3 regions of the Paenibacillus sp. USHLN196 genome follow, and region 3 is predicted to be linked to each of the others. Evidence: predicted binding sites of a transcription regulator. Region 3 holds the regulator's gene; each other region holds the start of a gene.
What was found. Region 3 encodes Rex, which represses fermentation and respiration genes when NADH is low (regulators of the CRP and FNR family bind a similar motif). Its sites were predicted from a motif close to TTGTGAAATATTTCACAA; they were not measured.

Region 1: the regulator Rex is predicted to act here: its motif matches at 1,344-1,361, upstream of WFI24_RS16885 (formate/nitrite transporter family protein).
Region 2: the regulator Rex is predicted to act here: its motif matches at 1,285-1,302, upstream of WFI24_RS17525 (cytochrome ubiquinol oxidase subunit I).

The regions. Positions count from the first base shown of each region.
Region 1 is NZ_JBBCYH010000006.1:262,095-265,382, reverse strand. Features, by position in the region: gene WFI24_RS16890 (FAD-dependent oxidoreductase) at 1-1,196, shown strand, start outside; gene WFI24_RS16885 (formate/nitrite transporter family protein) at 1,476-2,327, shown strand; gene WFI24_RS16880 (hypothetical protein) at 2,343-2,543, shown strand; gene WFI24_RS16875 (molybdopterin-containing oxidoreductase family protein) at 2,752-3,288, shown strand, end outside.
Region 2 is NZ_JBBCYH010000006.1:415,434-418,721, forward strand. Features, by position in the region: gene WFI24_RS17525 (cytochrome ubiquinol oxidase subunit I) at 1-1,163, opposite strand, end outside; gene WFI24_RS17530 (tetratricopeptide repeat protein) at 1,547-2,839, shown strand; gene WFI24_RS17535 (glycosyltransferase) at 2,836-3,288, shown strand, end outside.
Region 3 is NZ_JBBCYH010000010.1:67,251-70,538, reverse strand. Features, by position in the region: gene WFI24_RS22590 (cell wall elongation regulator TseB-like domain-containing protein) at 1-65, opposite strand, end outside; gene WFI24_RS22585 (amidohydrolase) at 105-1,409, opposite strand; gene WFI24_RS22580 (redox-sensing transcriptional repressor Rex) at 1,396-2,049, opposite strand; gene dinG (ATP-dependent DNA helicase DinG) at 2,266-3,288, opposite strand, start outside.

The DNA.
Region 1 (3,288 bases), on a different contig from region 3:
ACGGCTTGTTCTATTCTTCGCCTAATCAGTTAGCAGAGCTTGGTGTTGTAACCAAGATGCTTCATGAAGTGACGGCAGTCGATGCCGAGGGCCATACTCTTCAGGCTAAAAACCTGAAAACTGGGGAAGAATTTGAAGATACGTTTGACAAACTGATCGTGACAACGGGTTCTTGGCCTGTCGTTCCGAAGCTTGAAGGCATCGACATGGATAACATTTTACTTTGCAAAAACTACAATCACTCCAATACGATTATTGAAAAAGCCAAAGATGCCAAACGCGTTACCGTTGTAGGTGCAGGATATATCGGCGTAGAGCTGGTTGAAGCTTTCCAGATGAACGGCAAGGAAGTTACCCTGATCGACAGTGTGGACCGGATTTTGAACAAATACCTGGACCCTGAATTCACAGATGCGATCGAAGATACGTTGACTGGACGCGGCATCAAGCTGGCTCTTGGTCAAACGGTACAGAAGTTTACTGGAGAAAATGGCAAAGTGACCAAGGTGATCACGTCCAAAGGTGAGTTTGAAACCGATCTGGTTATTCTGTGCATCGGCTTCCGTCCAAATACAGAGCTGCTCAAAGGCCAAGTGGATATGCTGCCAAACGGTGCGATCATCGTGGATAAATATATGCAAACCAGTCAAAAAGACGTCTTCGCTGCGGGTGACAGCTGTGCTATCCATTACAACCCGACAGGCAAAGCATCTTACATTCCACTGGCGACTAACGCTGTGCGGATGGGTACACTGGTAGCCCGCAACCTGGTTCGCCCTACGACACCGTATATGGGTACACAAGGAACATCGGGTATCAAAATTTACGAGCAAAATATCGCGGGTACCGGGATGACGGAAACGTCTGCTGCTGACGAAGGTCTGATCGTGGAATCTGTGGTACTGGAAGACAGCTACCGTCCGGAGTTCATGCCTACGGCTGAGAAACTGTTACTCAAAGTGGTATATGAGCAGGCTACTCGTCGAATTGTCGGAGCACAGGTGATGTCACAGGTTGATCTGACTCAATCGATTAATACGATCTCGGTCTGCATCCAAAACAACATGACCGTAGATGAGCTGGCCTTCATCGACTTCTTCTTCCAGCCACATTACAACAAACCGTGGAACTTCCTGAACACGGCGGGTCTGCAAGCACTGCCTCCAATAGAAGTAAAAGCACCAGCAATGGTGTAAGGAAGCCATAAAAATACACAAAGACTGGCGAGCATATCGTCAGTCTTTTTTTGATTTTTGTATAAAGTTACATCCTAGCATGCGCTATATATCTTGCTGTCAGAGTCATTGAATGACAATCATGAATAAAGACTTTTATAATCAACATTGTGATAATTTGCACAAAGTTTTACATAGGACCAAGATACAATTAGGATATGGCGTTCGACGCGTAACTAAGGAATTTCCAAATGGTTTTGTTTCAATGATGAATGAACAATGAAGGAGAGGATGAATGATATGGCAGCAAAAACACCTCTTGAGGTTGCACAATATACGGCGCAAACAGGAATGAAGAAGGCTCAATATCCGGTATCTTCTGTACTGGTGCTCAGTTTTCTGGCAGGGGCTTTTATCGCGCTGGGTTTTCTACTGGATATTCGAGTAATTGCTTCTGGGCCAGCAGAGTGGGGAAGCTTGGTTAATTTGATCGGTGCGGCGGTATTCCCAGTTGGATTGATTATGGTGCTCATTGGTGGTGGCGAGTTGCTGACGGGAAATATGATGGCTGTTCCACTCGCGACAATTGCACGAAAATTATCCGGGGGCAGCATGTTGAAAAATCTGACGTTAGTGACGATTGGTAACTTTGTTGGAGCTTTGTTTGTCGCGTATGCGTTTGGACATGTGCTTGGTCTGACTGGAGAGGGTGTATATCTGGCGAAAGTGGTGGATATGGCTGGACATAAGCTGCATGATGGATTCCTGCAGGCTTTTATCTCCGGCATCGGCTGTAACTGGCTGGTTGCGCTGGCCGTGTGGTTATCCTATGCATCCGATACGATGAGTGGCAAAGTACTAGGCATTTGGTTTCCAACGATGGCATTTGTGGCGATTGGATTCCAGCACGTTGTGGCCAATATGTTCCTCATTCCGGCAGCGATCTTCGAAGGCTATTATTCATGGGGACAATATGTAATGAATTTCATTCCGGTATGGCTCGGGAATCTGACTGGTGGGGCTCTGTTTGTAGCCGCAGCTTATTGGATGGTGTACCTACGTGAGTTGGAGCCAAAAGTGAAGCCAGAGATAGCAACATCAATCGAACCTATGGAGACGGAGGCTAGAGCGATGTGGAGCAAACAAGCATAGAGGGCATTGCGTAGCATGTGTGCACGTATTACAGAAGTGAAGACGATTCTGATCTTCTCGTTTCATGGCGAATATGCTGTGACGGAGAAGGTCGGGATCGTTTTTTGTATGGGGTCCTTGTTGGAATTCAACGCAAAGCAAATTCGCCATGACAAGGTTCGGGGGAACGAAACCTGTTCATGGCGAATTTCGGGAGTGGTCCATGATATGGCATGAGGAGGAAGTGGGGAAACACTAGCCTAATGCCTTATTTTTAATTTACCCCTGAATTCTGAAGTTGAATCAAACGACAAAACATTTTTTTGAAAATAATTTGAAGCTGCTATAGCGGCGAATATTAGGCGAAAATATACTGTTCTCTTTACGTGATAACCTCGAAGAAGATATGATATAGGGATAGCTTTTAAAGAGGGGGAGCCATACGATGATCGATCAGGAGAATGGGGTATTTGCAGCGGTATGCCCGCTCGATTGTCCGGACACTTGTGGTCTGTTATTACATAAAGAGAACGGTAAAATTGTGAAGGTAGCTGGCAATCCGGACCATCCGATAACGAAGGGTGCCATCTGTAATAAAGTCAGAAATATGACCGAGCGGGTGTATCACCCCGAGCGTCTACAATATCCGATGAAACGTGTAGGAGCCAAAGGCGAAGGCAAGTTCGAACGAATGAGTTGGGATGAAGCGATTCGAGAGATTACGACCAAATTCACTGCATTGTCCGAGACCTACGGCCCGGAGAGCATCCTGCCCTACAGCTTTTACGGCAACATGGGCATTCTTGGCGTAGACGGCATGGACCGACGTTTCTTCAATGCGCTAGGTGCGAGTGTGCTGGAGCAGACCATCTGTAATGCGGCCGGAAATACTGGCTGGAAATATACGATGGGCGCCAACCGGGGAACAGTGCCGGAAGATACGGAGCACTCGGATCTCATCCTGGTATGGGGCGGTAATATC
Region 2 (3,288 bases), on a different contig from region 3:
ACCTCGGTCATAATCCAACCTGATGTATTGGCGATAAACGGCAAGGAGATGGCAAATACCATCAGACGCATAAACCACTTTCCAGCGACCTCGAGCTTCTGGCGCATGGCCAGGAACGTACCGTATAGCGCCAACGCAATCATCAAACCACCCGCAGCGATCATGATGCGGAAACTCCAGAACGTTGTCCGTACCGGCGGAATGTAGTCCCCCGGTCCATACGTCTGTTCATACTCAGCTTGAAGCTCCTTCATGCCTTTGACACTGCCGGAGAACTTGCTATAAGACAGATAACTGAGTAACCCTGGGATTTTGATCTCACCCGTGTTCTCCTGTTTGTCCGGATCGATAAAGGCGACCACCGTCCATGGCGCCGGATCTTCTGTCGTCGTCCATGTGCCTTCACTGGCTGCCATCTTCATCGGCTGTGTCTCCACCAGATATTGCGCCTGGAAGTGTCCGGAGAAAGCCACACCGAATGAGGAAACAAGCGCGATAATGATCGCAATATTGAACGATTTGCGGAAGATCTCTACATCCTGCTTTTTCATCAATTTGTAAGCACTGATCCCGGTTACCACGAAGGCTCCTGTCATCAATGCCCCAAAGATTGTATGCGGGAACTCGACGAGAAGTTGACCATTCGTAATTAGTGCAAAGAAATCATTCATCTCGGCTCGGCCGTTGTTGATCTCAAACCCGACGGGATGCTGCATAAATGAATTGGCTGCCAGAATCCACAGCGCGGACAGGAATGTGCCGACGAACACCAGCCAGATACAGGCCAGATGCACTTTTTTGGACAAACGATCCCACCCGAATATCCACAATCCAATAAATGTAGACTCCATAAAAAACGCCAGTAGGGCTTCTATAGCCAGTGGCGCACCGAACACATCCCCGACAAATCGGGAGTACTCTGACCAGTTCATGCCGAACTGGAACTCTTGCAGAATACCTGTGACTACCCCGACGGCAAAGTTAATTAGGAACAGCTTGCCCCAGAACTTGGCCATCGTTTTGTAGATCTCCTTACCCTTAACAACGTACAACGTCTCCATAATCGCAACCAACAGTACAAGACCGATGGATAGCGGCACAAAAAAGAAATGGAAAATCGTTGTAAGTGCATATTGGATACGCGATAACATAATCGGATCCATACCGTTACCCCTTCTTTCTGTTCACTTCGCAGTATGCGTATCTGGCATTGAAGCTGCACCTTCGCTGTCTGTCCACCAAATACGTTGATGAACGTATTGTGCCAGATTACCTATTTTATACATGTGAGAATTATCACAATCTACGTGTTTAGAGTGAAAAAAAGTGACCTCGGTCACACAAAAGATAAAATTCAGCCTATTATCACAGCTTGCCCACTTCATCTATTCATGGAAGATACTCATGTTTGGGATGGAATGCCCATATGTTAGTCTCAGGCATATCATGCGAAGTACCGTGAGGGCTTTACATATAAAGTGAAAGCATGAAGCACATGCAAAGAGAATGAACCACCATAATACAGTCAAGGTGAGGTGAAGCATTCATGGAAAAACCTGCGCCATTACCAAGTGTAGATCCCGAATCCAGCCCGATTGAGGACAATACAGCCCAGTCGCCTGTCCGGTATATTCTCTTCCCTCGCAAAGGGGGCTGGTCCTCCTTTCCTTATCCCGATATCGCTGCTCTGCTGTCGATCGAGGGAGATGTCTATTATGTCAGCAGCCTGACGCAGACAGAGGATGTACCTGCGGCCATCACCGTCATCTCCCTCCCTGAAGCTGAACAACTACTGCTGGAACCTCGCACCGTAGCAGTGGTCACCCATCCCTACTGGCTAATGGCTACAGCTTCACTGGAGCCTGAGCTATGTATCGCCCTGCTCCCTGAGCCTGCTGGAAACGAAGCAGAATCTCCACTATGGGAGAGCAGTATTTCCAAACTGGTCGGTATCGCCGATCTGGTAGGTACCTCCTCCGAAACACGGTATTTGAAGCTGTTATTCCAAGGCGTACGCGCCATCTGGCTGGGCGGAGAAGACCCTACACCCGCGGGTACGATGCAAAAGGATGATCTCGAAATACCTCTCCGGGACTACGAACTGTTCTTCCTGCATGCGCTGCGGCAGATCCTGTCAGGAACGCTGGATAGCGTCACCCTGCTTCAATGCAGTGTACGTGCCGACTTCTACCGCCAGTTAAGAGCCAAAGCAGGGGCACATGAGACGATATCCTTTTTGTTGGCAGCCTATGAGTATCTGCTTGAGGATCCACGAGCCACCACATCACTTCAGGAGGCCTTCACCCACGCGGTTATGAACGGTCGCAGTGATTGTGTAGTCTCCCATTATCGATTCCTGTCTGCCATTCATGCCCGGGCCGGGCAGTTGGAAGACGCTCTGCTAGTGTATGGAATCAGTGCAGGCGACGAACAGGAACGGCATCATTATGAACAGCTATGTCGCTGGTTTGAGGCGGGAGAAGATCAACTTGTGCGAGCGGAATTGCTACGTATTAACGATGATTACGGATACGCTCTTCGTATCCTGGACGAACTTGGCGGAGAAACCGCGAGACATTGGAAATTCCGCATCTACCGGGAGACTGGGCGTGTGGAAGAGGCACTGGCTCTCGTGCACGCAGTCGATATTCAGGATGATGCCAGTCGCCGGGATTATCAGCAATTATCGGGAAGTGCGCTGGCACTGCGAGGGGAACGACACGGGGCCGTCCGACATTTCCTCGAGACAGCACTGGAGGATGAAGATGCGCTGGCCCGGATTGTCGAGTTGGAGCTGTTGGATCATGCTGTGCAGCAATTGCTTGGGGAGGTGCCATGATGCTGGACCCGAAGAAGCGTAGACAACAGGTGAATGGGCCGATGGTGCACAGGGATATCCGAACCGAAACCACTTTCACGCCAACGGAAACAGTGGATAGGTCACATATAAACGTATTGGAAAATGGCGATCACACGCCAGATCACGCACAACAATCACATGGCTCCCGAAGCCAAGTGCATCTCTGGACTGACGCACAAGGTCAGTTGGATCAGGATACTGCTGCAATAGACGAGGAAACGAGCGTATTCAAAGAGCCTTTCTCCATTCGTCGGGTTCGCAAAAGCAAAGGCAACAAGCTCACCGCCATGCTCCAGGTTCGCAATGAACGCGGCCGATACCTTGAAGAAGTATTGCATGATCTGAGTGAGTTCGTAGACGAGATCGTTATTGTGGACGATGCCAGCACAGACGGAACCCCGGATCTATGCAAAGCCTACCCGAAGGTA
Region 3 (3,288 bases):
AGTCCAAACAGAATCAGAACCAGTGCAAGTAGCGAAATCCATATCCACTTCTTTTTTTTCTTCAAAAGCCGAACTTCCTTTCCCTATGATGCTCTGTCCTGCTATTAACGAGCAAGCAGACCATCAAATGCCAATTGAGACTCACGCAAAATGCGCTCTTCATCCAGCGTCAGACATTCTCCATGTTTAACCACTTGTTTTCCATCCACCCATACGTGCTCTACATCTTTAGCAGAAGCCGAGTAGATCGTATGTGAGATCAGGTCTGTATGTGGATAGAAATGTGCCTGTTCAATGTCCAAGGCGATAAAATCAGCCTTCATGCCGACCTGGAGTGCTCCGGTATTGTTCAAGAAGATGGATTTGGCACCGTATGATGTTCCGAGTAGTAACGCTTCGCCTGCTGGCACTGCCGTCGGGTCACCAGACACGCCTTTGTGGATCAATGCAGCCAGTCTCATTTCCTCGAACATATCCAGGTTGTTGTTGCTTGCCGGTCCGTCTGTTCCAAGTGACACGGTAACTCCCGCTTTCAGCAAAGCAGGTACCCGCGCAACACCGGAGGCAAGTTTCAGGTTACTACCCGGGTTATGGGATACAGCCACATCATGACGCGCCAGAATCTCAATCTCTTCATCATTCAGATGCACCGCATGTGCAACCAGGGATGGACGGGAGAAAAAGCCCAGTTTCTCCAAATGTTCCACAGGACGCAGGCCATAATCAGCCACATTCTGCTCCACTTCACGAAGCGTTTCCGACATATGGGTATGGAGCGGAAGGTTTAGGTCGTTTGCGACCTGTACAAGCTTCTCTATGTAGTCAGGAGGGCATGTATATGGTGCGTGTGGCGAGATTACGGTTGTAATACGACCATCTGCTTGTCCATTCCACTCACGCGCAAAAGCAGCCGACTCCTCCAGCTTCCGCAATTGCTCTTCTTCCGAGCACAGCCCAATGACACCACGTGCCAATGCTGCTCTAACGCCGGACTGTTCCACGACTTTGGCAACCTGATCCATGTGGTCATACATGTCCAGGAAGGCTGTAGTTCCGCCTTTCAACATTTCAAGCACCGATAGCGAAGTTCCCCAATATACGTCTTGTGAAGTCATTTTCGCTTCCATCGGCCACATTTTTTCCTGCAACCATACTTGCAGCGCAAGATCGTCTCCATGTCCTCTGAGCAGCGACATTGCTGCATGACCATGCGTATTGATCAGACCCGGCAGGAAGAACAATCCTTTTCCATCCACTTTGGTACAATTTTCGTCTCCATCCGGCAATGTCTCACCAATATGCACAATCTTGTCATTCTCGACAACCATGTATCCTTGAACCACATTCCATGTTGCGCCTTCATTAACGGCAAATTTACCGTTGTGGATTACCCATCTATTTGTTGTCATCTTCCTCTTCGTCCTTTCCAGTCTCCAAGTAATAGGCCAAACTAAGTAGATCCGTCGTAAAGTCAGCATGGTGAATGCGGATATGCGGCGGTGTTTTTAGAATTGTTGGTGCAAAATTAAGGATCGCTTCAATTCCCGATTCAATAAGCTGATCGGCTACATTCTGGGCTTCCGTATCTGGAACCGTAATAATTCCAATGCGGATGTTGTCTGTTTTAACTGCTTCCGTCAATTCGTTCATAGGCTTCACCGTCAAACTGTTGATTTGACTGCCAATTTTCGGTCCGTATGCATCGAATACAGCAACAATCTTCATATTGTCTTTCAGATATGCGTTGTAGTTGGACAAGGCCTGTCCGAGATTACCCGCGCCTACCAGAGCTACATTAATTTGCTGATCAATCTTGAGGATGTGACGAATCTTTTCGATCAAATAGGATACATCGTACCCGATCCCTTTACGACCAAAATCACCGAAGTAAGCCAAGTCTTTACGAATTTGGGCCGGATTCAGATCCAACCTTTGTCCAAGCTCTTGAGAAGAAACAGTGGCCACCTCACGCTGATGCAACTCGCTCAAATAACGCAAGTACACAGGCAAACGTCGTACCACCGCTTCCGAAATTTTATCTGATTTCATTCTTGCTCCCCCTTACCAAGGCCACGATAAAATAATAGATGAAAGATGAGCATCCTGTATAAATTTAAAGATAAACGTGACATTTTATACAGAATGCTCCTTGTAATTTAGGTTATAAGTTCTACGTGCAACTGCTTTAATCGGATACGGAAATATCTAATAAAGTTTAACGCCAAACGATAGTGTCATGCAATGATATAACGAACATAACAACCATTATTCTTGTTCTGTAGCAGGTTTTTCCAACCACTCGGTAATTCGTGGCACCATCTGCTCTGTAAGCATATGCTCCATTTTGGGACCAGGTAATGAATATAAAAAGAATTTACCATAATACGCTTCGATCACCCGTGTATCATAGACAATCACAATACCTCTGTCCTTCGCTGTACGCACCAATCGGCCAAATCCTTGCTTGAAACGAATGACCGCTTGTGGCACAGACAGTTTCATGAACGGATTTTTCTTCTGCTCCTGAAGCAACTCACTCTTGGCTTCCACCAACGGATGATTCGGTGGCTGGAAAGGCAGTCGCACAATAGCGAGACAGGTTAGCGCCTCTCCCGGGATATCTACACCCTCCCAGAAGCTGCTTGTGCCCAGAAGTACCGTTGCTTTGGCATCTTGGAACCTGCGTGTCAACTTGGAGCGACTTCCACTGTCAACGCCTTGCCCCAGCAACGAGATATCGTTACCAGACAAAGCCTCCTTCAGCGGATCATAGACCTGTCGCAGCATCTTGTATGAAGTAAACAGAACCATCATGCGTCCACGAGTGGCGATTGCGGTCTCTGCGAGTGATTGCACCAGCATATTGACAAAGTGTGCATCCCCCACACTGCCCTTCACACTTGGGAAATCACGTGGAATCACCAGAAGTGCCTGATCGCGATAGTTGAAAGGTGAAGGCAGCATCGACGTTAACAGTCGATTATTCTCGGAGGCTTCCTGCAAGCCCAGCTGTTCAATCATGAACTGGAATGACTTATCTACCGAAAGCGTGGCCGATGTAAGCACAACACTTTTCTTTTTATCAAAAAACAAATCCTTAAGCTGTGCACTGACATCTACAGGTACGGCATACAGCTGGAGAGATTTACTGCGGAACTGGCCGCTGGCTTCCATCCAGTACACCGTTTTGGCATCATCCATACGCATGAAGAAACGTAGATTCTCCTTCAATGTGGTCAGATCTTTCAGTAGACCTGTGATGTCCGTGATCAGGCTGTCGGATTGATA